DNA from 3 places in the Macrococcus brunensis genome. Region 2 is predicted to be linked to each of the others. Evidence: riboswitches for the same ligand, from Rfam matches in the RefSeq annotation. Region 2 holds a riboswitch; each other region holds the start of a gene.
What was found. Region 2 has a riboswitch for thiamine pyrophosphate ahead of MGG13_RS00470 (ECF transporter S component). Riboswitches for the same ligand answer to the same signal wherever they lie in the genome.

Region 1: it holds a riboswitch for thiamine pyrophosphate, as region 2 does, so the genes downstream of both, tenA (thiaminase II) here and MGG13_RS00470 (ECF transporter S component) in region 2, are expected to answer to the same signal.
Region 3: it holds a riboswitch for thiamine pyrophosphate, as region 2 does, so the genes downstream of both, MGG13_RS05375 (ABC transporter substrate-binding protein) here and MGG13_RS00470 (ECF transporter S component) in region 2, are expected to answer to the same signal.

What each region holds. Positions count from the first base shown of each region.
Region 1 covers NZ_CP092179.1:1,858,450-1,869,593, forward strand. The annotation lists gene yidC (membrane protein insertase YidC) at 91-942, opposite strand; gene thiE (thiamine phosphate synthase) at 1,019-1,651, opposite strand; gene thiM (hydroxyethylthiazole kinase) at 1,652-2,437, opposite strand; gene thiD (bifunctional hydroxymethylpyrimidine kinase/phosphomethylpyrimidine kinase) at 2,409-3,227, opposite strand; gene tenA (thiaminase II) at 3,220-3,885, opposite strand; TPP riboswitch at 3,935-4,030, opposite strand; gene MGG13_RS09860 (transglycosylase family protein) at 4,112-4,942, opposite strand; gene MGG13_RS09865 (LysM peptidoglycan-binding domain-containing protein) at 5,115-5,474, opposite strand; gene MGG13_RS09870 (single-stranded DNA-binding protein) at 5,664-6,272, opposite strand; gene MGG13_RS09875 (YwpF-like family protein) at 6,485-6,913, shown strand; gene fabZ (3-hydroxyacyl-ACP dehydratase FabZ) at 6,975-7,418, opposite strand; gene MGG13_RS09885 (DNA-directed RNA polymerase subunit beta) at 7,419-7,616, opposite strand; gene murA (UDP-N-acetylglucosamine 1-carboxyvinyltransferase) at 7,621-8,898, opposite strand; gene MGG13_RS09895 (DUF1146 family protein) at 8,982-9,206, opposite strand; gene MGG13_RS09900 (F0F1 ATP synthase subunit epsilon) at 9,261-9,668, opposite strand; gene atpD (F0F1 ATP synthase subunit beta) at 9,686-11,098, opposite strand; gene atpG (ATP synthase F1 subunit gamma) at 11,117-11,144, opposite strand, start outside.
Region 2 covers NZ_CP092179.1:88,756-99,899, forward strand. The annotation lists gene MGG13_RS00450 (YbgA family protein) at 1-376, opposite strand, end outside; gene MGG13_RS00455 (TIGR01777 family oxidoreductase) at 369-1,238, opposite strand; gene MGG13_RS00460 (pyruvate oxidase) at 1,360-3,093, shown strand; gene MGG13_RS00465 (amino acid permease) at 3,435-4,832, shown strand; TPP riboswitch at 4,929-5,029, shown strand; gene MGG13_RS00470 (ECF transporter S component) at 5,100-5,675, shown strand; gene MGG13_RS00475 (ABC transporter ATP-binding protein) at 5,662-7,071, shown strand; gene MGG13_RS00480 (energy-coupling factor transporter transmembrane component T family protein) at 7,064-7,855, shown strand; gene MGG13_RS00485 (zinc ribbon domain-containing protein) at 8,010-8,213, opposite strand; gene MGG13_RS00490 (M20/M25/M40 family metallo-hydrolase) at 8,321-9,910, shown strand; gene MGG13_RS00495 (D-2-hydroxyacid dehydrogenase) at 9,944-10,939, opposite strand; partial or broken gene MGG13_RS00500 (PTS sugar transporter subunit IIC) at 10,940-11,144, opposite strand, start outside.
Region 3 covers NZ_CP092179.1:1,043,955-1,055,098, forward strand. The annotation lists gene MGG13_RS05365 (2-oxoacid:acceptor oxidoreductase subunit alpha) at 1-1,262, shown strand, start outside; gene MGG13_RS05370 (2-oxoacid:ferredoxin oxidoreductase subunit beta) at 1,262-2,125, shown strand; TPP riboswitch at 2,130-2,229, shown strand; gene MGG13_RS05375 (ABC transporter substrate-binding protein) at 2,266-3,267, shown strand; gene MGG13_RS05380 (thiamine-binding protein) at 3,267-3,554, shown strand; gene MGG13_RS05385 (ABC transporter permease) at 3,551-4,291, shown strand; gene MGG13_RS05390 (ABC transporter ATP-binding protein) at 4,284-4,985, shown strand; gene MGG13_RS05395 (nuclease-related domain-containing protein) at 5,114-5,998, opposite strand; gene MGG13_RS05400 (VTT domain-containing protein) at 6,066-6,719, opposite strand; gene MGG13_RS05405 (ABC transporter ATP-binding protein) at 6,853-8,568, shown strand; gene MGG13_RS05410 (ABC transporter ATP-binding protein) at 8,561-10,387, shown strand; gene miaB (tRNA (N6-isopentenyl adenosine(37)-C2)-methylthiotransferase MiaB) at 10,460-11,144, shown strand, end outside.

The sequences.
Region 1 (11,144 bases), 350 kb from region 2:
ATTCAGATAATTCTCTATGTTTTTTTGCTGCATTAAATGGATGAAGTAACAATTAAAAAAAATCACCGTCATTTTGACGGTGATTGAAAACTATCTTTTTTTCTTTTTCGCTTTAACTTGTGTGTTTCTCACTACTTTTTCCTGGTTCTCTTCATGCGCATCGATAAGAGGTTTCATTTCTTCATGAACTTTCTGTTTGTAGAACTTATTCCCTAACCATGTTTGCAGGACAAGGAATGCCCCACCGACTGCCCAGTATAATGGGAGTGCTGCTGGAGAGATGTAAGACATCCAGATGATCATAATCGGTGAAATGAACATCATCATACGCATTTGTGCTTTCTGCTCATCAGGAATATTCTGCATAGAGACAAAGGCCTGAGCCGCATAGACAATACCTGCGATAATAGTCATTAAAATATCCGGCTCTGTCAGTTTAAACCATAAGAAGTCAGGATACTGCGTAATTCCGCCACCTGATGGATATTTAAGAACATAGAAGAGACCTGTAACAATCGGCAGCTGAATTAACAGAGGCAGACAACCCATATTAAGTGGATTGATGTTATTGTCTTTATACAGTGCCATCATTTCCTGATTGGCAGCCATTTTCTCTTCTTGTGTACGTGCATGTTTTGATTTTTCCTGTATCGCTTTTAACTGCGGCTGAATCAGGTTCATTTTTTCTTTCATGACACTCTGGTTCTTATAAGTACGCATCATGAACGGGAACAATGCAAGACGCACAATTAACGTAATCGCGATAATCGCAAGACCATAGTTATGACCCATATTGGCACCCAGCCAGTGAATCAGTAAATCCAGTGGATGTACAAACGTATCATAAAAGAAGCCTGTACGATTAGACTCTTTGGAATAATCACAGCCCGCTAAAAATATAATAATACCGAACAATAATGGCATCAATGCCTTTTTCTTCATTTCTTCACCTCATAGTATTCTTCACATAGAGGTTATTTTAACACATTTTATGTGCTGATTAAACTAGGGAACTCGTTTATTTGTAATAATCCAGATAATTCTTCACATCTTGTTCAATGTTGGAACTGGCAGCGATTGAAGAAATGGTCGAGATGCCGTCTGCGCCTGCTTTCAGTATCATCTCGCAGTTACGATTTGTAATACCGCCAATCGCGACAATCGGAATCTGTTCATCGTAGAGACGCATCTTACGAATCAGTTCGATGCCGCCGGGACGTTTCGCATCATTTTTTGAACTTGTTTCATAGACAGGTCCCACACCGATATAATCCACATGCGCTAAGTCAGATTGATCGTATTCCTCAAAATTGCTGACAGAAAGCCCGATGATTTTATTCGGAAACTTTTCAATGATGTCTGCAATCTTGTCATCATCCTGACCCAGATGAATACCATCTGCATCAACATCAAGCGCCAGCTGCCAGTCATCATTGATAATAAAAGGTACGCTGTATGCCGCACACAGCGCTTTTAATTTGAGTGCCATCTGTTTTTTTTCTTCCCCAGCTAATGCGCCTGTCCCTTTTTCTCTGAATTGAAACAAAGTGATGCCTGCTTTTAAGGCTTCTTCAAGAACCGTTTCAATATCTTCAGTATTATTGGTACCGCAAATAAAATATAGTTGTAACATCTCACGCTTAAATTCCAATTAGCTCACTTCTTCCACTCGCATATTCTCTGCTACGTCATTTTCATCTATGCTGTTCAACATATCCAGCAGATTGATCTGAAAATGGCCCGGCAAAGTGCCATTATCAAGTGATTCAGCACGCTCAGCTGCAACATTGTAATAAGAGACAGCTTCGACTAAATCATCTAATGTCGGTTCAACCTCATTATATATAAAAGCGGATACAATTGCCCCTAATAAACATCCTCCGCCCGTGACTTTAGTCAGCATCTCCGTGCCGTTCGACAGCTTTTTCACCTTGCCCTGTGCATAAACAGCATCCTGCGCGCCTGTCACGATTACCGCAGTCTCCAGCTGCCCACCTGCTACCTGTGCGATTGCGACTGTATCAAGTGATAAGTCACTATCCGTCCCTTTCATTGTCGCCTCTTCAATCAGCCCTTTTAGCTCTGACGCATTGCCTCGGATGACACTGATATCATAGTTCTCGATAAGTTTCAGACAGAAATTTTTTCTAAATGCTGTCGCGCTGCAGGCAACTGGATCCAGAACGACTGGAACGCCAAACTTATTTGCTGCTTCTGCCGCTTTTTCCATGGAAGGCATACTTTCTTTAGTCAGTGAGCCGATATTGATAAGGACTGCCCCTGCATGCTTAATAAAATCTTCCAGCTCTTCGACTTCCGTCGCCATAGCCGGACTCGCACCAAGCGCCAGTAGACCATTAGCAGTGAAGTTCTTGACGACATCATTCGTCAGGCAGATGATAAGGGGATTATTTTGTCTGATTTGATTGAGTCTCATATTCTTCCTCCTGATAGCTGAAATGATTGACCGGTCCATTACCGTGGCCGAGTCCCGGGTTGTTAAGAATCGCGCTCGTGATATAGGCTTTAGCCGTTCTGACACTGTCTTCTATAGAGCGGCCTTTCGCAAGTTCCGCTGTAATGACAGCGCTGAACGTGCAGCCCGTGCCGTGTGTATGATGAGTCGCGATTCTTTTGGCTGGCAGCTCAGTGACACCCTTTTTGGTAAAAAGATAATCAATGGCATCGCCCTCCATATGTCCCCCTTTTACGATGACAGACTGACTACCGATTTCATTCAGAAAGATGTGACCGGCGCGGTCGATATCACTTCTCGTTTCGACCTTCATATTCAAAATACGTTCCAGTTCCGGCAAGTTTGGTGTAGCTACTGTTGCGAGATCCAGCAGTTTATAGCGTACCGCGTTCTTTCCTGCATCATCCAGCAGATCGTCACCGCTTTTTGCAACCATGACCGGATCAATGACATAAGGAATACGGTGCTTCTCGATATAAGGTCTTACGACATCCATGACTTCACTTGATGCAAGCATGCCTGTTTTAACAGCGTCCGGCACAATATCACTATAGATGCTCTCAAGCTGAGCTTCCAGAACATGCACCGGCTGGTCAAAGACCTGCTGTACGCCGCGCGTATTCTGAGCGACGATACTGGTAATGGCGCTCATCCCGTAAACACCTCTTGACTGAAAGACTTTAACATCAACAATTGTACCGGCGCCGCCAGTCGGATCTGTTCCTGCAATAGAGAGTGCTGTTTTAAACATTCCATTTCTCCTGATGATATGACATCGCGAAAAATCTTCTTTCGTGAACACAGCTTTCAAGGAAATTACGTCTTAAAATAGCTTTATTCTGCTCGGTCGTTGTTTCAGCAAAACGATTGACCCAGCGGTTCAGATGACCCATCAACTCATCCATATTCACCGCATAGAAATCCACCCAGTCTTTTAAAGGATTACCTATTAAATCATGATTTTCTTTTATTTTTAAAGCCAGCTGTTGGTAAACATAAGGACAAGGGGCCATCGCACAGATGGTGAAACTTGCATCATCATATTTAAAAGCATTGTAGTACATATGTTTGATATAGTGATCGCTCGCCGGATACCACTCGCCGCCTTCGATAATCGATGCATAGTCCTCCCCGACATAATCTGCCATCGTATAATGGGCAGTCACTTCGCCGTTGACGACAAAGTCAATCTGCTCGAGCAGAAAACGTATATCTTCTTTATCATCTAATTTCGCAATTAAGAGACTATAGATTTTAGCAAATTCATTTAAATAGAGGTGATCTGCTTTCAAATAATGACGAATCGCATCCTTCGAAATATCCCCGTTGATGATACCTTTAATAAAAGGATCATGATAAATGGCATCAATAATAGGCGCCGCTTCCTGTTGTAGTTCATCTGTAAACATAGTGATTCCTCCTTCAAAATAAAAAAGACCTATTTCTGCAGAAAAAGGTCTTTAAGCACGACCGCTTTCCTACGCTAGCATTATCTAGATCAGGTAAAGGGTTTGACATCGTCATCTCAGCCATCAGGCACCCCTAGCAGTAATAGATATATTGTTATGTTAAGCATATAGAACTCAAGGTTTGAATGCAAATAAAAAAAGACTATCCGCAGATAGTCTTGAATGATTAGTAAGCTGTGCTCCAGTGCTGTGCACCGTATTGTGTATAAAGGATGCGAGCACGTTTCCATTGTTCTTCAACAGAAGCATTAGCCGGGTTACCTGTGCCGCCGACAGCAGCCCAAGTTGTTGGTGAAAACTGGAATAAACCGTAGTAACCAGCTGGGTTGACCGCACGTGGGTTACCGCCTGATTCACGTTGCATAATTAATTTTAAATGAGCATCTACGCTTGAATTTGTAGCGTATGAAGCAGCTGAAGTTTGAGTTGTCGCTGCTTTAGGCGCTTGATATGCTGGAGCTTGTTGAGCTGGTGCCTGATATGTTTTCACTGGTGCTGCCTGCTGTACTGGCGCCTGGTATGTTTTTACTGGTGCCGCCTGCTGTGCTGGTGCCTGATATGTTTTTACTGGTGCCGCCTGCTGTACTGGCGCCTGGTATGTTTTTACTGGTGCTGCTTGTTGACCACCCACTACTAGAGTTTTACCTGCAATGATTAAATCAGATGATAAGTTATTCCAGGCTTTAAGATCTGCTACTGTTACATTGAACTGAGCAGCGATTTTCCCTAAAGTATCGCCTGCAACGATATGATAGACTGTTGTATCATGATTTTCCGCTTTAACAGCTTTTTCATTAATTTTTAAAACTTGTTTCGGTAAGATCAGATTAGAAGTTAAACCATTTTCAGCTTTAAGATTTGCAACTGAAGTACCATATTGCTGTGAAATCGCCCAAAGTGTATCTCCAGATTTAACTGTGTACTCTGCTGCATTTGCTGTTGCTACGAAAGATCCTGCTACCGCTACTGCAGTCGATGCCGCCAATACTTTTTTCATAAATGTTTTCCTCCTAGGGATGGTCTTTTTTCATTAATAACAATATATCAGAATAAAATATTTCATAGGTTACAGATATATATAAAATAAAAGCGTAATATTACGCTATCGTTACAAAAAGTTATGATTGGATTCTTTTTATAAAAAAAGAAATTAACTCAGAGGGTTAATTTCAGTTCTCATTCACTTGAAGTGTGCGACCTTCAGTCAACTTTTGTTCTTCTGTTATATGATTTAAATGATGGATCTGTTTAACTGATACATCACACTTGTCGGCTATTTCTGGTATTGTATCGCCCTTAATCACTTTGTATTTTCCATTTACAAGGACTTCTACTTTCGGATTAGGTGTAATTAGAGTGGTATCAACCGCGTTGATTTTTTCTATGTTCTCAATCGTTCTATCATATTTATCTGTAATTGACCAAACCGATTCATCCATCTGCAAATTTTGCATTTTTGCTTCAGCATTCGTTGTTGCTACAATGCCAGACAAAATGACAGCACCGACAATGACTGATAATCTATTCATTTCTGTGTTGTCTCCCGTCTTTGTTTAATCTTGATATTACTTTAGCACGCTTTATGATTTCTATGGTTACAGAAAAATGATAAGTCGGCTCTTTAAATTACGTTAGCATTACAAAATGATATCAAAATAAAAAACCCTTCCAGACAGCACGTTTGAAAGGGCGAGTGGGGTGTGAGTAAGAAGGATGTCTTATGAGAGTACAGCTGCTTCCTTTGTTTCGTCTTCAGCTTTTTCCTGTGGCGTATCATTCGTTAATGTATCAAGTGATTTCAGTAACTCATGACTTTCATCATCAGTAATGACTTTAACTGGTTCGGTCTCGATGGGTGCTGTATTCTGATCAGCAATCATCTGTTTTACTAATTTTTCTTTAGCCAGCAGAATCGTATGTGTTTTTTCGGCATCTGATAGTTCACTCCAGATTTCATCAGGTGTCTGAGGGAGTATATCACCTGTTTTAATGGCACCAAAATTAGGCAGAAACTTGATGCTTTCAATCAGAATTTCTGTAAAATACTGTGGTTTATCTTCTCCTGGTTTCTGGTAACGGTTGCTGTGGATCTGACCCGTCACACAAACTGTTGAGCCTTTACGACAATATTGTAATATATTCGCCGCTGTTTTGTTGAAAGCTTTACAGTGCAGGAAATCTACTGTCTGAGCTTGCTCATCGCGAGGTTTATACCCCCGTTCAATCGCAATAGGGAATGTGACGCACTGTACGCTATTTTTACTGGAATGTTGGTTGGTTTTAGGCGCATTCGCCAGGCGTCCAACGAGCACAACTTTATTGATCATGTGTCACCTCCTTTCTAAACTCACTATAACCTGACTGAAATAAATTGAAAAATCACCGTTTTTATTTTTCTGCGGCTCAGGTAGTGCAGATTCTGATAAATTACTTGTATTTGATAAAAAACTGCGACTTATTACTGACATTTCAGGAAAATCGATAACTTTTTGAATTAAATTCAGGCAAACTATATAATGAATGAAAGGAGGATGGATCCATGAAAACATTTAAAGCACTCAGGTTTCAGATTGTAGAAAATGAGACCACACATGAGTTCACCGTACATGATGGAGTCATCATTAATAAGGAGAACAGTGGTACAGGCTGGCTGCTGGAAATCTTGATTGATCGTATACATAAAGAAACAATGGAAGCCTATCAGCAAAACCACACCGTGCTGGACACAAGAGTTGTCATCACGCGCGCCTCCAATGATCCAGCCTTGTTTGAAGCAACTATTAAAAATATCAAAGAATTAAATGACCATATTTCTGTTATTTTTGAATGTCATATTTATACACCAAGACAGGCTTATGCAGAGCAGCTGCTTGAGCAACTTGTTGAAGATGAGTTAACAGGTGATGAATTGATTAGCACATTTAATCGCATGATGGTCTCTAAACCTATTTTAAGAGAAAAAGACTGAATAAAATTTCACTTTAAACAAAAGCCCCCTGTCACACTTTAAGATGTGACAAGGGGTTTCATTATTCTTTAGCATCTGTTAATGCAAATGTAATTTCACAGCTGCAGGCTACTGCGCCGTCTACTGTTGCTGTTGCAGTTCCTTTACCGATAGGCCCTTTAATTTTAGAGATCTCTACTTCTAATCTCAACGTATCACCAGGCGTCACCTGTTTTTTAAAACGGCATTTATCAATTCCTGCAAATAAAGCGATTTTTCCTTTGTTTGCTTCCATATCAAGCATCGCAACTGCACCTACTTGTGCCAGTGCTTCAACAATCAGAACCCCGGGCATGACAGCATAGTCCGGGAAATGCCCTTGAAAGAAAGGTTCATTGCCACTCACTTGCTTGATGCCCACACAGCGTTTACCTTCTTCCAGCTCAACAACTCGGTCAATCAGCAGAAATGGATAACGATGCGGAATAATTTTCTTGATTTCATCAAAAGTCAGAATAGTTTCCATCTAATTTAAGCTCCCTGTCAATTCGAAAATATGTGTCCATGTATTTGGATTAAAGATGCCAAACGGTGAATGAAGAACACCGTAACCCATCATCAGTCCAACTAAAAATAAGATGAGTGCCAGTACAAGTATAATTACAATCGTCACAAACATCGGTATTTTGCGGTGAACGACTTCATTACCTGAATAATTAGCCATTTTTTTACCTCACTTCTACTTTATCTTCTTCCGTTCGCTCAATATCTGCTCCTAATTGCTTGAGTTTGCCATGGAAGTTAACGTACCCACGGTCAAGGTGCTTCAGTTCAGTCACACGTGTATAACCTTCTGCGACCAGTCCTGCAAGAATCAGTGAAGCAGCTGCTCTTAAATCTGTTGATTTCACTGATGCACCGTGCAGCTCACTCTTACGAATAAAAGCAGTACGGTCGCTGACTCTGACATTTCCGTTCATCTTCATAAATTCATCGATATGCATAAAACGATTCTCAAATACGGTTTCTGTCATACGACTTTCAGTCTCTGCCGTCATCATCAGGGCTGTCATCTGTGCCTGAATATCTGTCGGGAATCCTGGATGCGGCATTGTTTTAACTTCGACGCCTTTAAGAGGCTTATTCACTGTTACGCGTAATCCTTGTGTTTCTTCTGAAATAGTGACGCCCATCTCCTGCAGCTTAGAAATAAGAGATGTCATATGTTCCGTGCGGGCACCTTCAATCAGAACGTCGCCTCGTGTAATCGCTGCTGCAATCATATAAGTACCTGCTTCGATACGGTCGGGAACAATCGTATGTGCAGTCCCAGATAAACGTTCAACGCCTTCAATCGTTAACGTATCTGTACCGGCACCCGTAATACGTGCACCCATCGCATTTAAATAATCGACTAAGTCAACAATTTCAGGTTCTCTTGCAACGTTAGCGATGACAGTTGTTCCTTCAGCAAGTGTCGCTGCCATCACAATATTCTGAGTCGCGCCGACACTCGGGAAATCCAGATAAATGTTTGCGCCTTTCAGCCGACCCTCTACATGTCCGACTAAATAACCATTTTCCTGTTCAATTACGGCTCCTAATGCTGACAATCCTTTTAAATGCTGTTCAATAGGGCGTGATCCAATAGCACAGCCACCTGGTTGTGCAACTCGTGCATGACCTAATCTTGCAAGAAGAGGCCCCATCACTAATATACTCGCTCTCATTTTACTGACGTATTCATAACTTGCCGTTGATTCAAGTTCTGACGTTGCATCTACTTCATATGTATTTGCAGCTACTTGCTTCACGCTGACATTCAAACCGTCCAGTACATGACTGATTGTATTAACATCTGATAACTGAGGAACATTTGTAAAAGTACTTACGCCATTATCCGCTAATATAGATGCTGTTAAAATAGGTAGCACTGCATTCTTTGCACCTTCTACTTTAACTGTTCCTGACAGACGGTTTCCGCCCTTTACTAAAATCATATCCATTATTTTTCCTCCACCACTCAACTTCTATAACCTATACTATATCAAAAATATGTATGGAACAGTAAGTTTAATTACCGGGCTCTCTACATCCAGGTCATCTGCTGAGAAAAATAGATGATATCCATCATAAAGTCACTGACCAACTTTCCGAGCGCAAAACTAACAAAAACCAGAAGTAACTGTATCTGCTTTGTGTGATTGCCCTTAAACCATTGTTCTGTTCTCAATGATTTAAGTGCCCAAAAAGAGAGACATGTAAACACAACATGAAGAACCAGATGAATGAGTGCATATATACCTGTATCCATATTTTCCTCCTCAATTAAAAAAAAGACTTAGCGCGTGCTAAGTCTTTTTGGGTTTTAACGATATTTGGCTACATCCAAACGATTGATGGCACGATGAAGTGCACGTTCAGCGCGGTGATAATCCACGCCTTCTTTTTTGTCATGCTCCAGACGCTCCTGGGCACGGCGTAAAGATTCCTGTGCACGGTCAATATTGATGGCATCTGATTGTTCAGCAGCCTGTACAAGCACTGTTACGCCTGTCGCACGGATTTCAGCAAAGCCTTCCGTTACAGCGATATAATGTACTTTTTTATCAACAGTCACACGTACTGCACCGATTTTGAGCGGGGCAACAGTCGGAATATGTCCGGCCATGATCCCCATCTCACCACCTTCAGTCTGTAGTACGACAAGTTCAGCCTGCTCAGTAGAATAAACTGAACCATTAGGAGTAACAATATTTAACGCTAACGTGTTCATATCTCATTCCTCCTAAATTAGACTTGTACACCCATACCTTTAGCTTGTTCAAGTACTGCTTCAATGCCACCGACTAAGCGGAATGCATCTTCAGGGATGTGGTCGTATTTACCTTCAAGAATTGCTTTGAAGTCCTGAACTGTCTGTGCAACTGGCACATAAGATCCTTTTTGACCTGTAAACTGTTCAGCTACGTGGAAGTTCTGTGATAAGAAGAACTGGATGCGACGTGCGCGGTTAACAGTCTTTTTATCATCATCAGATAACTCATCCATACCCAGGATGGCAATGATATCTTGTAATTCACGATATTTCTGAAGCGTTGCCTGTACACCACGAGCTACTGCATAATGCTCTTCACCTACTACAGAAGGTGTTAAAGCACGTGAAGTTGATGCAAGTGGATCTACGGCCGGGTAGATACCCATCTCTGTTAATTTACGTTCTAAGTTTGTTGTTGCATCTAAGTGAGCGAAAGCTGTCGCTGGCGCCGGGTCAGTATAGTCATCGGCTGGTACGAATACTGCCTGGATTGACGTTACAGAACCTACGTTAGTAGAAGTGATACGTTCCTGTAACTGACCCATCTCAGTTGCAAGTGTTGGCTGGTAACCAACGGCAGAAGGCATACGACCTAAGAGGGCTGATACCTCAGAACCTGCCTGAGTGAAACGGAAGATATTATCGATGAATAACAGTACGTCCTGACCTTGTTCGTCACGGAAGTATTCTGCCATTGTTAAACCTGATAAAGCGACACGCATACGCGCACCAGGTGGCTCGTTCATCTGTCCGAATACCATCGCTGTTTTCTTGATAACGCCTGAGTCACTCATTTCGTGGTATAAGTCATTACCTTCACGCGTACGTTCACCAACGCCTGCGAATACAGAGATACCACCGTGCTCCTGTGCGATATTGTTGATTAATTCCTGGATTAATACCGTTTTACCTACACCGGCACCACCGAAGAGACCGATTTTACCACCTTTGATGTATGGTGCTAATAAGTCGACAACTTTGATACCTGTCTCAAGAATTTCCACTTTCGTTGATAACTCTTCGAACTTTGGTGCAAGACGGTGAATTGGATCGCGACGAGTACCTGCCGGTAACTCTTCTCCTAAATCAATTTTTTCACCGAGAACGTTGAATACACGTCCTAATGTTTCGTCTCCAACTGGAACAGAGATAGGTGATCCTGTATCTGTAACATCAGCACCACGTTGTACGCCGTCTGTAGAGCTCATTGCGATAGTACGAACTGCATCGTCACCTAAATGAAGGGCTACTTCCAGAGTTAACGTTGTAGTGCCGTTTTCACGCTGGATATCTAAAGTTAAAGCGTTATTAAGTTCTGGTAACTGACCATGTTCGAACTTAACATCGATAACTGGACCCATAACTTGAATTACGTGACCTACTGCCATTATTATTCCTCCCTAAAATTATTCGAGTGCCGCTGCGCCGCCGACA
Region 2 (11,144 bases):
TTTCGGTTAATATACTGCTTTCTTTGAGGTATTTAACATTATATTTAAGGGCTAAATGATGGAGCTGCTGGATGATAACATCGTTCTTTTCAGGTACCTGGTTCAGTAGCGGCAGAAAGAGCTCTTTTTCTTCTGGGGTCGCTTTGTTCTTGAAATATCCCCATAAATGCTGAAATGTATTGAGCATAGAACCGTGCGTAGGCTCCAGTGCATACGCTTCACTGATTTGTGTGTTCAGGATATCGATATCCGTCAGCTGTTCTTTCATCAGGCCTCTGATGTCATTATAGTGCTGCTGACTATGATACATCACTTTATATTTTTCCTCACGCCAGCGTTTTTCAACTGCTTTTTTCTGTTCTTTTTGATTAACCATATAAACTTGTAATCGCTTCTTTGATAGTCGGGTGCTGGAACTTAAAGCCTGCTGAAATGAGTTTATCCGGTAGAACGCGCTGACCGTCTGTAACCATTATCGCCTGTTCACCAAGTAAGGTCTTCAGTGCAATCTCAGGCACAGGTAGGAAGTGAGGTTTATGAAGTGCTTCAGCGATTGCTTTCCCGACTTCTTCCTGCGTGGCAGGCTCTGGTGCGGTGCAGTTATAGATCCCTGTCAGTTGTTGATCGTAGATGAAAAGGAGAGCACGAATGAGGTCATCAATATGAATCCAGGAGTAGACCTGCTGACCATCGCCGATATTACCGCCAATATAGAATTGATAGGGCTTAACCATAATAGGGAGCGCCCCGCCTTGGTTTGAGAAGATAACACCAAATCTGCAATAAGCAGTCGCTACCTTAAGTTTAGCTGCTTCCTGCTCCCATAAATGAACGGTTTTAGATAGAAAGTCAAATGCTTCGAAACGGTCGGCTTCTGTATAGGAGAGATTTTTAGCAGGTGGATAATAGCCTACAGCGCTTGCAGAAATCAGGAAAGGTTTCTTCTGCTGCTGTTCAATGATAGGACCTAGCTTCTTCGTAGATTCTATGCGACTTTTGACAATCGCTTGTTTATGTTGCTGGGTCCAGCGGTTACTCAGACTCGCCCCGGCTAGATTGATGATGAGGTCTACTTCGGGTATCTGAGATAAATAATCATCATTATTCCAGTTGATATAGTTAACATGCGCGGTGTCTTCCTTATCAGAACGCGTCAGAATATAAAACTCATGGTCTGTCATTTCAATTAATCGAGAACCTACTAGTCCAGTACCGCCAGTCAGTAATATTTTCTTCATCATATTGCCCCCTTTTATTTTTAATATTATACCCTGTTTAAGTCTATGCCATACACGATAAGTGATTAGAATGAAAAGCGACGGGTAGATAACAGATGTATAATAAAAAGGAGGCATCATTATGAGTAAAATCAAAGCAAATCTCGCATTAGTCAAAGCACTTAAAAACTGGGGCATTGATCATGTCTATGGTATTCCAGGCGATTCAATTGATTCAGTGGTAGATGCACTTAAGCATGAAGAAGAAAGTATCAAATTCTATAATGTCAGACATGAAGAAGTAGCGACACTTGCAGCGGCAAGTTATACGAAATTAACAGGTAAGATTGCTGTTTCGTTAGGGATAGGTGGACCAGGTGCGGTCCATTTATTAAACGGCATGTACGATGCAAAAATGGATAATGTGCCGACACTTGTCCTATGCGGACATACCAATACAGATCAGATTGGTTCAGGTTACTTCCAGGAAGTCGATATCTCTACAATGTTCCAAGGTGTAGCGGTATTCAACCAGATTGTGACGGATCCAAATCGAATTTTCGATACGGTGAATGAAGCGATTAAAACAGCATATGATGAATCAGGCGTAGCGGTATTGACGATTCCCGGGGATATTCTTAAAACAGAGATTGAAGATAATACACTTGATAAAAAATATGAATATGTCAGACCGCATTTCTCTGCGCCGACTGATAAAATTGCGGCAGCGGCAGAATTGATCGGTAATAGTAAAAATCCAGTGGTTCTTGCAGGTGTAGGAACGAAAGGTGCTAAAGATGAAGTGATTCATTTCATTGAATGCATTAAAGCACCAGCTATGATTACGCTCCCAGCTAAAGGTATTATTCCAGATACACATCCGCAATCACTTGGTAATATCGGTAAAATTGGCACGAAGCCAGCTTTTGAAGCAATGAAAGAAGCGGATTTACTGATCTTATTAGGTACGAATTACCCCTATGTCAGCTATCTGCCAGATGAGAATGTCCCTTGTATTCAGCTTGATATCAATCTGAAAAATATCGGCAAACGTTATGATGTAGATGTACCACTGATAGGACATGCAAAAGATATTCTGCCAGAGTTGACACAGGCTTGTGAAGCGGTTGGACGTCGTCCATTCCTTGAAGCATGTCAGGAAAATATGGTGAACTGGAACAAGTGGCTAGAAGAAGACCGGATGAAAGACTCTACACCTATCCGTCCAGAACGCGTGATGGCCGAAATCGAAAAAATTGCTGAGCCCGATGCAACATTCTCAATTGATGTCGGTACTTCAACAGTATGGAGTACAAGGTATTTAAGATTAGATCACCAAAATAAATTTATTACTTCTGCTTGGCTCGGAACAATGGGCTGTGCGTTACCGGGCGCAATCGCTTCTAAGATTGCTTTCCCAGAGCGTCAGGCGATTGCAATTGCCGGTGACGGTGGCTTCTCAATGGTCATGCAGGACTTTGTCACTGCTGTCTATTACAACCTGCCGATGATTGTAGTTGTTATGAATAACCAGCAGTTATCATTCATCAAGTATGAACAGCAGGCTGCAGGAGAGCTGGAATACGCTATTAACTTAGCAGATATCGATTATGCTAAGTTTGCTGAAAGCTGTGGCGGTATGGGTATCAATGTCACAAAACCGGAAGAACTTGCACCAGCTATGCAGCAGGCAAAAGCGGCTAATAAGCCTGTTATTGTCAATGTTTATGTTGATCAGGATGCAGCACCGCTGCCAGGTCAAATCGTCTTTGATGAGATGCTGGGTTATGCTAAGTTTGAAATCCGTTCATTACTTGAAGAAGGTAAACTTGAAAAAATGCCACCTCTTAAAACATTGATCAGACGTGTGCTTTAATTAAATAAAGTTATCGGAAGCAAATTTGCTTCCGATTTTTTTATGTCTTTCTGTTATATAATAACGGTATTTTAAATATCACAATCTCACCATTTATTTGTGAAATTTGGTATTTTTTTCTGTATTTATTAATATTTTATTTTATTAAAATCTATTTATATGCATAATTCATATTTTATAAATACTTTTATACCAAGCTATTACAAATTCAAAGAATATTTAGAAAATTATTTGCTTTATTGCTTAAAAGCGATGAATTTGTGATTTACAACTTGTGAAATTGCTGTATAATAACAGAGAAAATAAATATTTCACTTATATAAAGGAAAGAGGTAAAAGTAATGGAAGACAATCAATTACACAGAGGACTGAGCTCACGTCAGGTCCAGATGATTGCACTCGGCGGAACAATTGGTGTTGGATTATTTATGGGGGCTTCCAGTGTTATTAACTGGGCAGGACCATCTGCACTCATTGCGTATTTAGTAGCTGGTATTTTCTTATTCTTCATCATGCGCGCAATGGGAGAAATGGTTTATCTTTATCCAACGACAGGTTCATTCGCTCAGTATGCAAATGATTACATTCATCCGGCAGCGGGTTATGCAACTGCCTGGAGTAATATATTCCAGTGGGTTGTTGTTGGGATGAGTGAAGTTATCGCCGTCGGTCAGTATATGCAGTACTGGTGGCCGGAATTACCGACTTGGATTCCAGGTCTGATCGTAGTCGTGACACTCGCTGTTGCGAACTTAGCATCTGTAAAAGCATTCGGTGAGTTTGAATTCTGGTTTGCGATGATTAAAGTTGTCACAATTATTCTGATGATCGTTGCGGGATTAGGCGTTATTTTATTCGGTTTTGGTAACGGTGGAAATCCTATTGGTTTTGGCAACTTAACTGAACATGGTGGATTCTTCCCGAATGGATTGACAGGTTTCTTGTTTGCACTTTCTATCGTAGTCGGTGCTTATCAAGGAGTTGAGTTAATCGGAATTACAGCTGGTGAAACAAAAGATCCTCAAAAAAATATTCAAAAAGCAGTTAACAGCATTGTATGGCGTATTCTGATTTTCTATATTGGTGCTATCTTCGTTATCGTTACTGTTTATCCATGGGATCAATTAGGTACAATCGGCAGCCCGTTCGTAGCAACATTCGCTAAAATTGGTATCACAGTCGCAGCGGGTCTGATTAACTTCGTTGTTATCACCGCTGCAATGTCGGGATGCAATGCAGGTATCTTCAGTTCAAGTCGTATGGTCTACACTTTGGCACAAGAAGGCAAAATGCCAGCTATCTTCGGTAAAGTCTTAAAAACAGGCGTGCCATTCTATGCAGTTCTTGCTATTGCAATCGGTATCTTCCTGGGCGTTATCCTCAATGTCGTGATTCCAGGGGCGGATAAAATTTTTGTCTATGTCTATAGCGCATCAATCCTGCCAGGTATGGTACCATGGTTCATGATTCTGATCAGTCATATGCAGTTTAGAAAGAAACATCCGGAACTGATTAAAGATCATCCATTCAAGATGCCGGGCGCACCAGTGACGAACTGGCTGACAATCGGATTCCTGGTATTAGTATTATTTTTCATGCTGATCAATCCGGATACTCGTATATCTGTTATTATCGGTTTTATCTTCCTTGCAATCGTGACAGCAGCATACTTTATGCTGGGTTATAACAAAAAAGATAAAGCGCGCGGTGTGGCAGAAAGAACGGTTTACCGCGATTAATATGAAGCGATACTTCGGTATCGCTTTTTTTATTTCTCAGGAAATGTTATTGACTTTAATTCCGGACAAGTATACAGTTTAAATACAAATACATAACAGAAACACTAGGGGTGTTATTGTAACTGAGACGAGATAATCTCGAACCCTTTGAACCTGATCTAGTTGATGCTAGCGGAGGAAAGTGTATAGATTTTATTTTTCTATGTCTTTTTTGACGCGCAATCATCTTGTGATGGTTGCGTGTTTTTTGTTGAGGAGGATATTGGAATGAGAAAAGGTTTGACGTTATCAGATATTTTAGTAACAGTGCTTGTCGCAGTGATTTTTGGTTTTATCTATAATTTGTGGTGGCTGCCCTATGAAGCCGTTAAACCGCTTGGTGTTCATGTTGAACAGCTGACTTATGGTATGTGGTTTGCTGCAGCTGTTGTCGCTTACTTGATTGTACCGAAATTCGGTATTGCACTACTGGCTGAGTTTGCAGCTGGTGCCGGTGAGACGATTATCATGGGGAAATTTGATATCCCGACATTTGTCTTTGCTTTACTGCAGGGTCTTGCCTGTGAGCTTGTATTCATGGCATTCAGATATCGTTCTCGCAGTGTGATGGTATGTATATTAGCGGGTGTCGCAGCTGCTTTGATCAGCTTGCCAATCGACTATTTCTACGGTTATATGAGTGAAGTTGCAGCGTGGAACTTAATTCTTTTCATTGTATTTCGTGTAATCAGCGGAGCCGTGCTGGCGGGTATTCTCCCTTATATACTCGTCAAAGCGCTTGATCAGACCGGTGTCACACGTCTATTCCGTTCTGCATCACAGGAAGATTATGACGCACTCTAAACTTAAAGTAACAGATCTACGGCTGAAATATCCCGGGGTTAAGGATAAGATATTTGACGGGTTATCGATTGACATCAAAGAAAAGGAAAAAGTATTGCTGCTTGGACCTTCCGGCTGCGGTAAAAGCACGTTGCTCAATGTGCTGGCAGGCATTGTACCTGAATTGATAGACCTGCCGATGAAGTACGAAGAACGTCTGATTGATCCGAGTGCTGCTGTTATTTTTCAGGATCCTGATAGTCAGTTCTGTATGCCGAAAGTGTACGAAGAACTGGCCTTTATTCTGGAAAACAGACAAGTGCCGGCAGGTGAGATGGATCAGCGTATAGAACATGCTCTTCGTGAAGTAAACTTGAATGTCGATAAAAGTCAGCTTATCAACCAGCTGAGTGGTGGCATGAAACAGAAACTGGCGATAGCAGGGACTTTGCTTCAGCAGGCTGATACACTCTTCTTAGACGAGCCTTCCGCTATGCTTGATACTGAAGCGACAGAACAGCTCTGGTCACTGTTGATTAGTCTGTGGCATGATCAGACCGTAGTGATTGTAGAACATAAAGTCGAGCATATCTGGCAGCATGTTGACCGTGTAATCGTGATGAACGAACAAGGTGAGATCGTGCAGCAAGGTGCACCGTCCTATATTTTAGAGCACTATGAATCGCTGCTCTCGGATTATGGTATCTGGCATCCGAATGCCTGGCAGCATGCACCGTCGTCGCTTGAGGATAAAGTGGAATCCGTACCGTTATTCAGCTACAAGAATGGCATGATTAAGCGTGGTAAAAAAGCATTGTACGCAGTAGAGGAGCTGCAGATTGGTTTAGGAGAGTGGATTGTCATTACCGGCCAGAATGGTACAGGGAAGACGACACTGCTTGAATCAATGCTGCAGATGGTTCCGTATGAGGGTGTGATGTATTACGTGGACATCAGACTGAAAACAGTCCGCGATGCTGCCGCTCATTTTTATCTGGTCTATCAGAATCCGGAGCTGCAGTTCATCCAGAATAGCGTCTATGATGAAGTCTACGTCAACTACTACCATCAGAATAAGGAAACAGCACGCGACAAGACGATGCAGATGTTAGAGCTACTGCAGCTTAAGCATGTCAGAGACCAGCATCCTTTTGAACTTTCGATGGGACAGAAAAGACGGCTGAGTGTCGCAACAGCCCTCAGTTCCCCGGCAGATATCATTCTGCTCGATGAACCGACGTTCGGACTGGATAGTCATAATACGTTCCAGCTGCTGACACTTTTTAAGGAGCGGGTGCAGCAGGGGCAGACGGTGATGATGGTGACCCATGACCCGCATATTGTGGAACGCTATCCGACGCGACGCTTTCATGTAACGGAGAATCAGTTGAAAGAAGTAGGTGCAGCTCATGTATGAACAGTTTAAGACACGCATCACGATGATGGACCATGTCAACATCCTGACGAAGATGATAGCAGGTGTCCTGCTCTTCTTTCTGGTCATCTTCATTCATCGCTTCGACGTCATGCTTTATATGGCGCTGTTGATGTTCTCTTTTATGCTGCTTTTTTCCGGGACACGGCTGAAGATTGTCCTGCCGCTTTTCTCGGTAATTGCACTGTTTAGCGTCACTTCTTCACTTTTCATGATTTTTTACGGGGACGGGAGTCATACACTTTTTAAATGGGGTATTATCCATATTACGACGGAGAGTCTCTTCAGAGGACTGCATCTGTCACTTAGAACGATTACAGTGAGCTGTCTCGGGCTGACAATCGCATTTACTACACGGATTGTCATGATTTTCTATAGTCTGATGCAGCATTTAAATGTTAAACCGAAGTATGCCTATGCTTTTATGGCGGCGATACGAATGGTCCCGATAATGATAGAATCATTCTTTCAGCTCAGAAATTCACTGAAGATGCGCTACCAGATGATAGATCCGAAGCAGTATAGAGGAATCAGACGCCTCAAGCATCTGATTATTCCGCTGATGAGTCAGAATATACGTAAAGCACACCGGCTCGCTGTGGCGATGGAGAAAAAAGGATTTAAAGATGGCCCTCGGACTTATTATTACCGTGTACCATTCAGTTTTTATGATGTCATCTTTATTTTTGGGCTGATAGCAGTAGTTGCGGGTGCATTTCTGCTGGCGGGCATATTGCCGGTGACCGGGCTTGAAGACGTCAGGTAAAAAGGAGTGCGGGCGTACGCAGTGTTTGCTGTTCGACCTGGCTCAAAAGTTGAACAACAACGGAGTTTGCTGTTCGACTTGACTTAGAATCTGAACACAAAACCATCAAAAAAGGCCTCATCCTAAATTTTAGGATGAGGCCTTTACCGTTTTTTTAACTAAAGAATAGATCCATAATATTCATACCTGCATTTGTCTGCTTCGAATAAAATTCTGTATAGCCACAGTTCTTGCAGGAAATTACTGTAAACGTATTATGCTCAATATCAAACAGTTTAGATAATCCTGTCCCTGCCATAGAAACATCCTTTGTTACGGTTTCCTGGTGACCACATTTTATACAGCCTTCATTTGACATCTTCTCATCCCCTTATATAGAAGTATAGTTAAATTATAACAAAAAAAGTGGACTTTATCTTTTCTTGACCAGGGCTTATGATGGAACTATATGAAAGGGGATAAGACATGACGAGTTTATGGCAAAGTGCAGAAGCGCGTGCAACACTTCTGAAGCAGATTGTTCAGTTTGATAGCGTGACATTGTCAGAAGGAGAGAAGGAGTTTCCATTCTTCATTCAACAGATGCTGATGGATTTACCTTACTTTAAAGAGAGAGAAGAACAGGTCATTTTAGCGCCGACTGGGGATGGTCGACATACGCTGATGGCACACTACAAAGCTAAGTCCAGAAAAACGATCGTACTGATCAGTCATTACGATACAGTCGGAATTGATGACTTCGGTGATTATGAACAGGCGGCGTTTGATATGGATGCAATTACGGCACTATTCAAAGAAGACGATGCTTACTTGAATGCGACAGCGAAAGAAGACCTGGCGAGCGGTAATTATCTCTTTGGCCGAGGTTCGATGGATATGAAGCCAGGATTGATGCTGCATCTGTCATTGATTGAGAAAGCGATTCTTGAAGAATGGAATATCAATCTACTGCTGATGACAGTGCCTGATGAAGAAGTGAACTCACTTGGCATGCGTACAGCAATGATGAAACTGCATGACATTGTTCAGAAAGAAAAGCTGGATATCGTCCTCTATCTGAATAGTGAGCCGACTTTCCAGCAGCAGGCATCAGATAATGCGCATTACGTTTATTCCGGTTCCATTGGCAAATTAATGCCTGCTGTTCTTTGTTACGGAGAAGAGACGCATGTCGGGACCCCGATGAACGGCATCAGTTCGAACTTTATGCTGAACTTTGTCAATCAGACGATGGAATATAACCGCCACTTCAAGGAGACTTTTGAAGACGAAGCGACACCTCTGCCTGTTGCGCTCATGAATAAAGACTTAAAGGATTATTACGATGTACAGACACCGTTTCGCTCTGTCGCGCTTTATAATGTCTTTTCATTCAAACAGACGGCAGCAGATGTCTTCAGCCAGTTCAACACGATTGTCAAAGAAGCAAAAGAGAAGTGCGAACAAGCGTATCAGCAAATCTTCGAACTTGAACAAGTAGAGAGAACACTGGATATCAAAGTACTGACTTATGCGGAACTGCTGCAGCAGGCAACCGAGCAGCTTGGCCGTGATAAAGTAGAGCTGATTATCAGCAAAGCGGTAGAAGAGCCGGCACTTTATCTGCAGAATATTCAAGTGGTGGATGAGTTGATGAAAAACTGTAAAGCTATCGGGCCTGCGATGGTTACATTCTTTGTTCCGCCGTATTACCCGGCAGTCAATGCATCATATCATTCTGAGATTGAAGATTTAATAGTACAGGTCAAAACGGCAGCCGCAGGTTTAGGCCGCGAGAGTAAACGCCTGCATTATTTCAACGGTATCAGCGATCTGAGCTATTGTTTAAGCGATAGCGCCGGCAGTGGTAAAGTCTATGCGGATAACACGCCTACTTTTAAGCGAACATATGATATTCCGTTTGAAGAAATCCATGCGATTCAGGCGCCTGTCTTTAACTGCGGACCGATCGGTAAGGACGCACACAAAGTAACGGAAAGACTGAACACAAAGAGCGCATTTGAGGAACTCCCAGTCATGCTCGAGCATATCGTTCGTTATTATTTAGCAAAATAAAATACGCCCGCCTTTAAATAGGCGGGCGTATTTTTAGTTGAGTCGCGTCTCGCAAGTACCTGTCTGAATCACTTCGAGTGCTGCGTTCAGACCACCTTCGACCAGATTCTGTACAGCAACATCTGTATAAAAAGCGATATGCGGTGTTACAATAATTTTGTCGTGTTCAATCAGACGAAGTAAGTCCTTGTCTTCAATTTCCTGGTTGCTGAAATCTTTAGGGAAATACTGGCTTTCAAATTCATACGTATCTAGGGCAGCAGCAGCCAGCTGACCGCTATCAATCGCTTCTATAAGAGCAGGTGTATCAATTACACTGCCGCGTGCCGCATTAATCAAAATGGCACCTTTTTTAAACTGAGCGAACATCTCTTTATTGAAGAGGTGATGGTTGTCGCTTGTTGCCGGCATATGCAGAGAGACGATGTCGGCATCTTTAATTGCTTCTTCTACAGAGTCTTTATAATTAATCCATTCTCTTGCCTCGTCATTCGGATAGAGATCATAGCCGACTACGTTAGAGTCAAAACCTTTGAATATCTTAGCCGTAATCTGTCCGATCCGTCCCGTGCCGATGATTGCGACTGTCAGGCTTTTGATTTCTTTAGACATGATGACCGGCTGCCATCTGAAGTCGTGGCGTCTGACATGTTCATCGATGAGAGAAGTTTTTCGGACAAGATTGAGCGCCATAGCAACGGCATATTCTGCAATGGAATTCGGTGAATAGCTCGGCACATTTGAGATGATAATATGATGCGCTTTTGCGGCTTCTAAATCATACATATCGTAACCTGCACTACGCTGTGCAATCTGTTTGATACCGATCGCTTCTAAACGTTCATAAATTTCAGGTGCCAGTTTGCCTATCTGCTGCGTTGTTACACCATCATAGCCTTTAAGTGAATCGATGGTATCTGGTGTCAGAATATCAGAAGAGATTGTGAGCTCTACATTGTTTTTCTCTGCCCAGTTCAGAGCAGCAGGTCTTTCGTCTTCGCGGGCACCGAACATCATTATTTTAGTCATTTATTTACCCTCGCTTTCAGTCTGAAATTTGAATACTTCCGGATCATATAATTTAAAGACTTTTGTAAATAAGTAATGGAAGATGAATGCTGATACAAATGGAACAACGAAATAGACAAGAATAAGGAGAAGGAGATTCATCATCGCATTGCCTTCCATGAATTTAAAGGCATTGATTGGCCCGACAAGACCAGAGAATCCGAAA
Region 3 (11,144 bases), 960 kb from region 2:
AAATCGTTGCACTGAATAAAGAGGCATTGAAAAGTGGTGTCGCTGAAATATTGAAATACGGTGAAGAGATTGATGACCGTTTTAATCTTGAAGACAGTGATGGCGTCGGTCATCTCTTCATGATTGGTAATGAAGCCATTTCACTAGGTGCCTTAGCAGGCGGCGCTCGTTTTATGGCTGCTTATCCGATTACACCTGCATCAGAGATCATGGAGTATATGATTGATAAGCTGCCTAAATTTAACGGTACGGTCATCCAGACAGAAGATGAGATAGCGGCTGCTGTAATGGCGATTGGTGTCAATTATGCCGGTGTCAGAGCGTTCACAGCGTCAGCGGGTCCTGGTCTGTCACTCATGATGGAAGCGATCGGTCTTTCAGGTATGACAGAACAGCCGCTCGTCATCGTCAACACAATGCGCGGTGGCCCATCAACAGGTCTGCCGACAAAGCAGGAACAATCCGATTTAATGCAGATGATCTATGGTACACATGGTGATATTCCGAAGATTGTTATCGCGCCGACTACTGTTGAAGATGCCTTTTATTTATCAATGGAAGCCTTTAACCTTGCTGAGGAATATCAATGTCCGGTTATTCTCTTAAGTGACCTGCAGTTATCACTCGGTAAGCAGACGGTCCCTGAGCTGGATTACAACCGCATCGATATCCGCCGCGGCAATATTGTCAGTGACGTACCGGATGCAGAGACGAAAGATTACTTCAAGCGCTATGAAGTGACAGAAACAGGTGTCTCTCCACGTACATTGCCTGGAACGAAAAACGGCATCCATCACGTAACAGGTGTTGAGCACGCTGAAGATGGAAAGCCATCTGAATCACCTGTTAACCGTATTAAACAGATGGAAAAACGTATGCGTAAAATTGAAGCGCTGAAAATTGAACAGCCTGTTGTAGAAAGCGGGGGTCACGACGACGCTGATATCCTTGTTATTGGTTTTATTTCTACTCATGGTGCGATTGAAGAAGCAATGATGCGTACAGATCTTAAAGTCAACCACATGCAGATCAGACAGCTGCACCCGTTCCCGACAGAAGAAGTACAGTCTGCGCTTGATAAAGCGAAAAAAGTCATCGTAGCAGAAAACAACTATCAAGGTCAGCTTGCTCAGATCATCAGAATGAATACACAGCATCAGAATAAAATAACTAGTTTCGTCAAATATGACGGAACACCATTCCTGCCGCATGATATTGAAGATAAGATCAATACAGTGGTGAATGAAGGAGTCGACAAATAATGGCAACATTCAAAGATTTCAGAAATACAGTAAAACCTAACTGGTGTCCGGGCTGCGGAGATTTCTCTGTGCAGGCCGCTATCCAAAAAGCAGCAGCAGGAGTCGGCCTTGAGCCGGAGAACCTCGCTGTTATTACCGGTATCGGCTGCTCAGGCCGTTTATCAGGATATATCAATTCATACGGCTTCCACAGCATCCATGGACGTGCATTACCGCTTGCTCAAGGTGTGAAGATGGCCAACCAGGAACTGACAGTCATCGCTTCTGGTGGTGACGGAGATGGTTTCGCGATTGGTATGGGTCATACGATTCATGCGTTGCGCCGTAACATTGACTTAACTTACATTGTCATGGATAACCAGATTTATGGACTGACAAAAGGACAGACTTCACCGAGTTCAGCGCACGGTTTTGTGACGAAGACGACACCTAAAGGCTCTATTGAAAAGAATGTATCGCCTCTTGAACTGGCAATCACAAGTGGTGCAACATTTATCGCACAAAGTTTCTCATCAGATATTAAAGAACTGACGGCGATTATTGAAGCGGGTATTCAGCATAAAGGATTCTCTTTTATCAATGTTTTCTCACCATGTGTCACTTATAACAAAATTAATACGTACGACTGGTTCAAGGAAAACCTGACTAAAATCGCTGACATTGAAGGTTACGACCCTACTAATAAATCTCAGGCGTTATCAACCGTAATGGAGCATGACGGCCTCGTGACAGGTATTGTCTATCAGGATACAGAGACACCAAGCTACGCAGAACAGATCGACGGCTATAGCCCGAATTTATCTCAGACAGAGATGAAAATTACACAGCTCGAATTCAATGATCTTATGTTACAATTTAAATAAATCATAAAAACACTAGGGGAGCTTCGTGCTGAGACTGGATTTTATCCTAAACCCTTTTAACCTGGTCAGATAATGCTGACGGAGGGAAGTGTCTCAAACACAACCTCAGCAGGTTGTGTTTTTTTAATGGAGGAAAACTGATGAAGAAATTATTAGTAGGCGCAAGCTGTCTGATTTTATTAGCAGGCTGCAGTGATCAAGGCGAGAAGAAAGAAGAAAAGAAAGATTCAAAAGAACTGAAAAAAGTAACACTGATGCTTGACTGGACACCTAACACGAATCACACGGGTATTTACGTGGCTAAAGACAAAGGCTATTTTAAAGAACATGGTCTTGACGTAACGATTAAAACACCTGGAGACGTGACAGCAGACCAGCTCGTTGCTGCCAACAAAGTTCAGTTTGGTATCAGCGCGCAGGAACAAGTTACTCAGGAACGTACGGAAGGCGTGCCGGTCAAATCAATCGGAGCGATTATTCAGCACAATACGAGCGGGTTTATGAGTCTTGCCTCTAAAAATATTAAATCACCTAAAGACTATGCCGGTAAGACTTATGGCGGCTGGGGTGCGCCGATTGAGAAACCGATTATTGATGCCGTTATGAAAAAAGACGGAGCAGATGTTAAAGACGTCAAAGTCGTCAATATGGGTAATACCGATTTCTTCACAGCCTCTAAGAAAAATATCGATTTTGCCTGGGTTTACTATGCCTGGACCGGTATTGAAGCAGAGACACGCGGCGAAAAAGTCAACATGCAGTATTTAACAGATTACGACAAAAACCTCGATTACTATACGCCGGTCATCATTGCAAATGAAAAATATATCCAGTCTGATAAGGAAACAGTCGATGCCTTTATGGCGTCTGTTCAGGAAGGCTACGAGTTTGCGATTAAAGACCCAAAAGCAAGCGCTGATATTTTACTTAAAGAAGCACCTGAATTAAAAGAGAGTAAAGAACTGGTTTATAAGAGTCAGGAATACTTGAAAGATAAGTATCAGGACGATGCAAAAGAGTGGGGCGTACAGGATAAGAAAGTCTGGGAGAACTTTGCACAGTTTATGAAAGAGAATAAAATCATTAAAAAAGATTTCAATGCTGAAGAAGCATTTACCAATGAATTTGTGGAGGGGAACTAATGGCTAATACATTGATGAGCATCCAGATTATACCGAAGACACCGAACGGTGAAGATGTGATTCCTTATGTCGATAAGGCCATTGAAGTCATTCAGGCGAGTGGTCTGCCTTATGTCGTGAATCCGCTTGATACAACAATAGAAGGGAATATGCCGGAACTCCTGCAGCTCATTGAAGAGATGAACAACAAGATGATGGCTGAAGGTATTGTCAGTGTCATCTCTCAAGTCAAGTTTTATCATGCTGAAGTTGCATCGATGGCTGAACTCGTCAAAAAATACAGATGAAATACTATTTAAAGTTTACTCTTTTTATTGTGGTGCTGCTGGCACTATGGGAAGTGCTCGTACGACTACTCAATGTAGACAGTTATACACTACCAGCACCGAGCGCTATTGCATCAGCATTTGTTACAGCTTTTCCGGATTATAAAGATGATCTTATACCGACTGTACTTCTTGTGCTGGAGGGTTTAGGGATGTCGATTGTGTTTGGCGTCATGATGGCTGTCATTCTGCATCTTGTGCCTGCGCTTGAGCCGTTCATCTATCCGCTGCTTGTGGTCAGTCAGAATGTACCGGTCATTGTTATAGCACCGCTTCTCGTCATCTGGTTTGGTTTTGGCCTTCTGCCAAAACTTATCGTCATTACACTCGTCTGTTTCTTTCCAGTGACGGTCAGTCTTCTTGAAGGATTCAAATCGGTCGATAAAGATCTGAAGAAGTATATGCTGATTTCAGGTGCGAGCCGTATGCAGATTTTCAGAAAACTGGAATGGCCTGGTAGTATGCCATTTTTGTTTAATGGCCTCAAGATTGCGGGTACCTATTCCGTTATGGGGGCCATTATTTCAGAGTGGCTGGGCAGTGATAAAGGCCTCGGCAAATATATGATTATCGCGCAGCGTGCCTTTCAGGTTGACCGGGTCTTTGTTGCGATAGGCTGGATTGTTATATTTGCGCTTATCATATTCGGCGTGATCAGGTTCTTAGAGAAGCTGACAGTGAGGTGGAAACATGACTAAGCTTATTCTGAAGGATATCAGTCATATGTTTGGCACTAACCAAGTCTTATCTCAAGTGAATCTGGAAGTTCAGGAAGGTGAGTTTGTCACCATTTTAGGGCCTTCCGGCAGTGGTAAATCGACGATATTCAATATTATTGGCGGACTATTAGTGCCGGATACAGGGGAAGTAATTTTAGAAGGTCGAAGTGTTGTGGGTCGTACTGGTCATGTTGCCTACATGCCTCAGACACCGTCTCTTATGCCTTGGCGGACAGTAGCCGATAATATCGCACTTGGCAGTGAAATCAAAGGAGATACAGCTGGACGACTGGATGAACTATTAGAACGAAGCGGCTTTGACGAAATCCGAGAACATTATCCGGATAGTTTAAGCGGTGGTATGAAGCAGCGTGTTTCGTTTCTGCGCGCACTCAATACACCAGGCGAATTGATGCTACTGGATGAACCTTTTTCTGCGCTGGATGAAATCACACGTTACGACATGCAGGCATGGCTGAAAGAAATACTGGCAGTAGAAAAACGGACCGTGCTCATGATTACACATAGTATAGAAGAAGCAATCAAACTTTCTGACCGGATTGTGGTGCTGGAGGGTAAGCCTGCAAGTATCCATCATGTCATTGATGTACGTCATATGAGAGAACAGGAAATAGTGTCGCTGAAAACACAGTTGCTAGAAATGCTGAGATGAAAATGACGAATGCTGTTCAACTTTAATGAAAAGTTGAGCAGCATTTTGATTTGTTGCTCGAGTTGTTTTAAAAGTTGAGCAGTAAAATGATTTGCTGCTCATGTTAGATCTGAAGTTGAACAGTAACCTCAAACTTTAGGCACGTAGCTGGGTTTTTTCGAAGCTCCAAGTCTTATAAAATACTTTGCCAGCACTCTTTGCACCGAAGATCGGTGAATTTCTGGGAAAAATAGCTGAATATCGCGCATATCAATTGGGGCATTCTTTAGTACATAGAGTTCCTCTAGATTGAAATGGATAAGATCAGCGTTTTTACCAGTCGTATTACAAAGAACACATTTAAATTTAATTATCTCTGTCTTAACTGCATTAATCTTCATACAACTTGGACATTTAAGGCCTTTTCTAATGTGTTCGATCGGCACGCGTTTAAATATTTCTTCTTTTTCAATATGTTGTCTGATTAAATAATCCGCTAGCAATCGATTATTTGCCGAATTACTATTCCCTACTTTCAGTTCATCAAGTTTATGGAATATCTGCGGACGCATCAGCCAGTGTGGGTACTTCGGCGGCGCTTCCATATAGAATGTTTCATTGACAAAACAGATATAGCTCTCAACACTGTAGATAGAATCAAACTGATTGATCACATGACTTAAGTATTCGTGTGCGCGTTGTAGCTGCGGTTCAGGATTTTTGATGATGCGCCGGTAACTGTTCTGCAAATTTTCATTAACATAGTGATATTGCCCTTTGTAATTTTTAACGTCAAAATGATAGACAGTCAGTTCATGGATCACAATAAAGTCATATTGTACTTCACCTTTATATTTAGGACTCAAGTGAATGTCCCATAGAACACAGGCATTCGGCAGATTATATAGCCACTCTGCAAACAAAGTTTCACCATCATAACCGATGATGCTGTTCGATATTTCAAATGAAAACCGATTTTCAAGCGCTTCTGAATAGATTATTTCCTGTGGTCTCGGTCTTGTTTTATAGGCCATTCGCCACCTCCAAGTACAATGTAGCACATCCATATTAAATAATTGTAAAAAAAATAAAAGTCATTCATTAAGAATGACTTCTATTTTCTCGCCAGGCCTTAAATGCACTGATAACTGCTGGTAAGACTGAGATGACAATAATGAGTATTAAGACGATCTCAAAATTATCTTTGACGATAGGTATGTTACCGAAGAAATAGCCAAGTCCGAGACAGACACCTACCCAGAGAAAGGCACCTACGACATTATAGATAATGAAATAGCTATAATGCATACGGCTGGCACCTGCTACGAAAGGAATGAAAGTACGGATAAACGGCATAAAGCGGGCCATCACTATTGTTTTACCGCCATATTTATTGAAGAAACTTGTTGCTTTCAGTAAATGTTCTTCTTTGATAAAGCGGCCGAAACGAGGATGTTTCGTAACGCCAAGGCCAGCCCATTTACCGATATGATAGTTCAGCGTATCTCCTAATACAGCAGCTACAAAGCAGACAAGAAATAATAACCAGATATTAAGTGCGCCTTGCGGTGCTAGTGCCGCTGCTGCAAACAGCATGGAGTCGCCTGGCAGGAACGGCATGATGACGAGTCCTGTTTCAATAAAAATAATTAAAAACAAAATACCATAAGTCAGCGTGCCATACTGGCTGACGATGCTGATTAGATGTTTATCAATGTGCAGAATAAAATCCATGAGCTGAGAAAAAAAGTTCATTATTTGCTCCTATCTAATTTAGTAACTCTTTTATTATAATAGGCTGCATACTTTCAGGCAAACTATTGATTATTTTTAGTGCCGATATGGCATAATTAAACTAATTCGGAATACGAAAGAAAGGGGTTTTTCAATGCAAACAGTCATCAAGTTCACCCGTCCTTATCTCGGTCTTATGTTATTTGCGCTTATTTTGATGCTGTCAGAGCTATTTGTCGATATGTATGCACCTATCCTCATGAAGAATATTATTGATAACGGCATTCTGCAGAACGATATCGGCTATATCCAGACTTATTTGCTCATCATGCTCGGCATTAGTCTGATTGCTTTCTTTGCGGGTGTGCTGAACTCATTTATCTCTTCACACGTCTGTCATATGTTTTCATATGATCTGCGTAATGCGATTTTCAGAAAGATCCAAGGCTTCTCGCTGAAAACACTCAGCCAGTTTAAGACATCGAGTCTGATCACTAGGCTGACGAGTGATATTATCGCGAATGAAATGGTGCTCTTTATGAGTCTACGTATTATGCTGAAAGCGCCTTTATCTGTGATCGGCAGTATCATTATGAGTTTTGTGGTAGCACCAGAAATCGCTATCTATCTCGTGATTGGTACGCCGCTCCTGGCTATTTTTCTGTTTTTCACAGCCCGAAGTGGCATGAAAATTTTCCTGCGTATCCAGAAGCGGACCGATCATCTCAATCGCTTCGTTCAGCAGAACCTGGAAGGGGTACGTCTGATTAAGTCTACATTGAATGGACCATATGAAACAGAGAAGTTTGATGACGTTGCGACCCCAATCAGACAAGATACAGTCTATGCGCTTAGACTGATGGAAAGTATCATGCCCGTTCTCCTCATTATCATGAATTTATCCATGCTTCTTGTCATCTGGTTCGGCAGTGATCTGATTCAGTCAAATGCACTTGAAGTCGGCTCTTTAGTCGCAATCATCAACTATGCGCTGCGGATGCAAGGTGGCTTCTCTATGTTCGCGTTTATTATCATCGCATTTTCTCGTGCGAAAGCAAGCGCTGACCGCATCAGCGAAGTCCTGAACACACCAGTAGATGAGAAACTAGTGACCGATGAAATTGCGACAGTTAAGCTGAACAACACCGTTGAGTTTAAAAATGTTTCTTTTAAATATCCGTCGGCACAGGATTATGTTTTACAGGATATCTCTTTTAAAGTGAACAGCGGCGATAAGTTCGTCATTATGGGACAGACAGGTGCAGGTAAATCTGCATTGCTCTCACTGATTCCAAGGATGTATGAAGTTTCTGCTGGAGAAGTTCTGGTCAATGAACAGGATGTGCGTCACTGGGACATGAAAACGCTGCGTGAATTTATCGGTTATGTGCCGCAGAAGACGACGCTCTTTACCGGTTCTATTATCGACAATGTGCGCTGGGGTGATAGTGAGGCAAGTGCCGAGGAAGTCTATAGAGCAGCTGAAATCGCTCAGATCCATGATTCAATCATGAACTTTGATGATGATTACAGCACAAGAGTGGGACAGCAAGGTGTCAACCTGTCAGGAGGCCAGAAACAGCGACTGGCCATCGCCCGTGCGCTGATTAAAAAGCCCGGAATCCTCATTCTGGATGATAGTACGTCAGCTCTCGATATCCATACGGAAGGCCGTTTGTTCGATTCACTTAAGGAACTGGATATGACGCGTATCATCGTCACTCAGAAAATCCATACCGCTAAAACAGCTGATCAGATTCTGCTTCTTGAACATGGCCGGATAGTGGCTAAAGGGACACACGCGGAATTAATGAATACTAGCAGCCTCTATCAGGATATCGCACGCAGTCAGGAGGAATCTCATGATTAAAGATGTATTTTCTCATCAACCTGTCTTAAAGAAAGAAGATATCGGTCGTAAAAAAGATAAGAAACGAGCAGATAACTGGCAGCACACAGTCAGTCGTATCTGGCAATTGATGGCACACCGCAGATGGATGGTCTTATTGGTCATCATACTCGTCATCATTACATCTTTGCTCAGTTTAGTCGGTCCTTACTTGATCGGTCATATTATTGACCATAATATTATGACGAAAAGTTTCGATTTATTGCCACGGAAGATTATATGGCTCCTCATTATCTTTGCTGCATTGTCCATTCTAACTTACCTCGCGGCTTTCATCATGGTCAATATCGCCCAGGAAACGGTTTACAAGTTACGCATGCAGCTCTTCAGTCATATGCAGCAGCTGCCGATTCGTTTCTTTGATGAACGTCAGCATGGTGATATCATGAGCAGAATGACAAACGACATTGAAAATATATCGAAAGTTTTAAACTCTTCGTTCATCCAGTTCACATCAAGTATTGTGACGCTTGTAGGAACAGTTATAGTCATGCTGACTCTGAGTCCCGTGCTGACACTTCTGACGATGACTATCATACCTGTTATGTTTCTGGCGACCCGCTGGATTACGAACCGTACGGGTCCACTTTACAAGATGCGCCAGCAGGCATTAGGGGATATGAACGCCTATATTGAAGAGATTGTTTCAGGTCAGTCAGTGGTTAAAGTTTTCTCACAGGAAAAAGAAGTAACACAAGGCTTTGAACAAAAAAACCGAGCGGTACGTGAACGGGGCTTCTGGTCAATTAGCTACTCCGGTACAATACCGAAAGTTATGAATACATTAAATAACGTATCATTTGCCATCGTAGTCGGAATTGGCGGCATACTGGCGCTGAACGGACAGGCGGTAACCGTCGGCACGATTGTTATTTTTGCTGAATATGCCCGTCAGTTTACAAGACCTTTATCAGACCTTGCCAACCAGTTCAACGAAGTGTTATCAGCACTGGCTGGAGCGGAGCGCGTTTTCGCTATTATTGATGAGGAAGAAGAACCAGATACTGTAGAAGGTGCCATTCAAATTCAAGGCCATATTCAGTTTCATGACGTAACCTTTAAATATAATGACAGTCAGCAGAAGAATGTCATCAATCATGTATCTTTTGACCTTGCTGCAGGAGAATCACTTGCACTTGTCGGCGCGACTGGTGCAGGCAAGACGACGATTATTCAGCTGCTCAATCGATTCTATGATATTAAGGGTGGTGACATTCTGATTGACGGTGTTTCTGTATCCCGCATGCCTCGCCGTACGTTACGGCGTCAGATTGCCTACGTACTGCAGGATCCGATTCTTTTTGATGGTACAATCCGTGATAATATCAAATACGGTAATCACATGGCGACAGATGAAGAAGTGATTCAGGCAGCTAAAGATGCGAATGCACATGACTTTATCATGCGCCTGGAAGAAGGATATGACACAGTGATATCAGGTGAGGAATCAAGGCTTTCACAAGGCGAAAGACAGCTCCTGTCAATCGCGCGTGCTCTTGTGCAGGATCCTAAGATTTTACTGCTTGATGAAGCGACGAGCTCGATTGACACCGTAACTGAAATGAAACTGCAGGAAGCAATCGATCGATTGATGGCAGGTCGTACAAGTATCGTCATTGCCCACCGACTGAATACGGTCAAGAAAACGGATAAAGTCATCGTACTGGCACAAGGTGAAATTATTGAACAGGGTTACCAGCAGGAGCTCCTTCAGACGAATGGTCTTTACAGTCGGATGGTTCATTCATCAAATGGTGATTTTGACGAGCTCCTGGACTAATAAAAACCTTTGAAAATGTCTGGTATAAGTAATATACTAAAAAGATGATAAATGACTAGAGAGGGTTTTTAAATGAACGAAGAAAGTCGAATCCTAAGTTCTCAGGCGAAGACAGAGAAAAAGCCTGAGAAGGATTACAGTAAATATTTTGAGCATGTTTATCAGCCGCCAAGCCTGAAAGACGCAAAAAAACGGGGTAAAGAAGCGGTCAATTATCACAGTGACTTTACGATAGAAGAAAAATATCAGAGTCTTGGTAAAGGGCGTAAATATTATATTAGAACTTATGGTTGTCAGATGAACGAGCATGACACAGAAGTGATGGCAGGTATTTTTGAAGCACTCGATTACACAGCAACAAATGATGTCAACGATGCAGATGTTATTTTACTGAATACGTGTGCCATCCGTGAAAATGCCGAGAATAAAGTCTTCGGTGAAATCGGAAACTTGAAGCATCTGAAGCTTGAGAAACCGGATGTCCTGATCGGTGTCTGCGGCTGTATGAGTCAGGAAGAATCTGTTGTTAACAAGATTCTGAAGTCTTATCAGAATGTCGATATGATTTTTGGCACACATAACATTCACCGTTTACCGGCTATTTTAGAAGAAGCCTATATGGCTAAGGCGATGGTTGTGGAAGTATGGTCTAAAGAAGGCGACGTTATAGAGAACTTACCGAAATCTCGTCTAGGCGAAACAAAGGCATGGGTCAATATTATGTATGGCTGCGATAAATTCTGTACGTACTGCATCG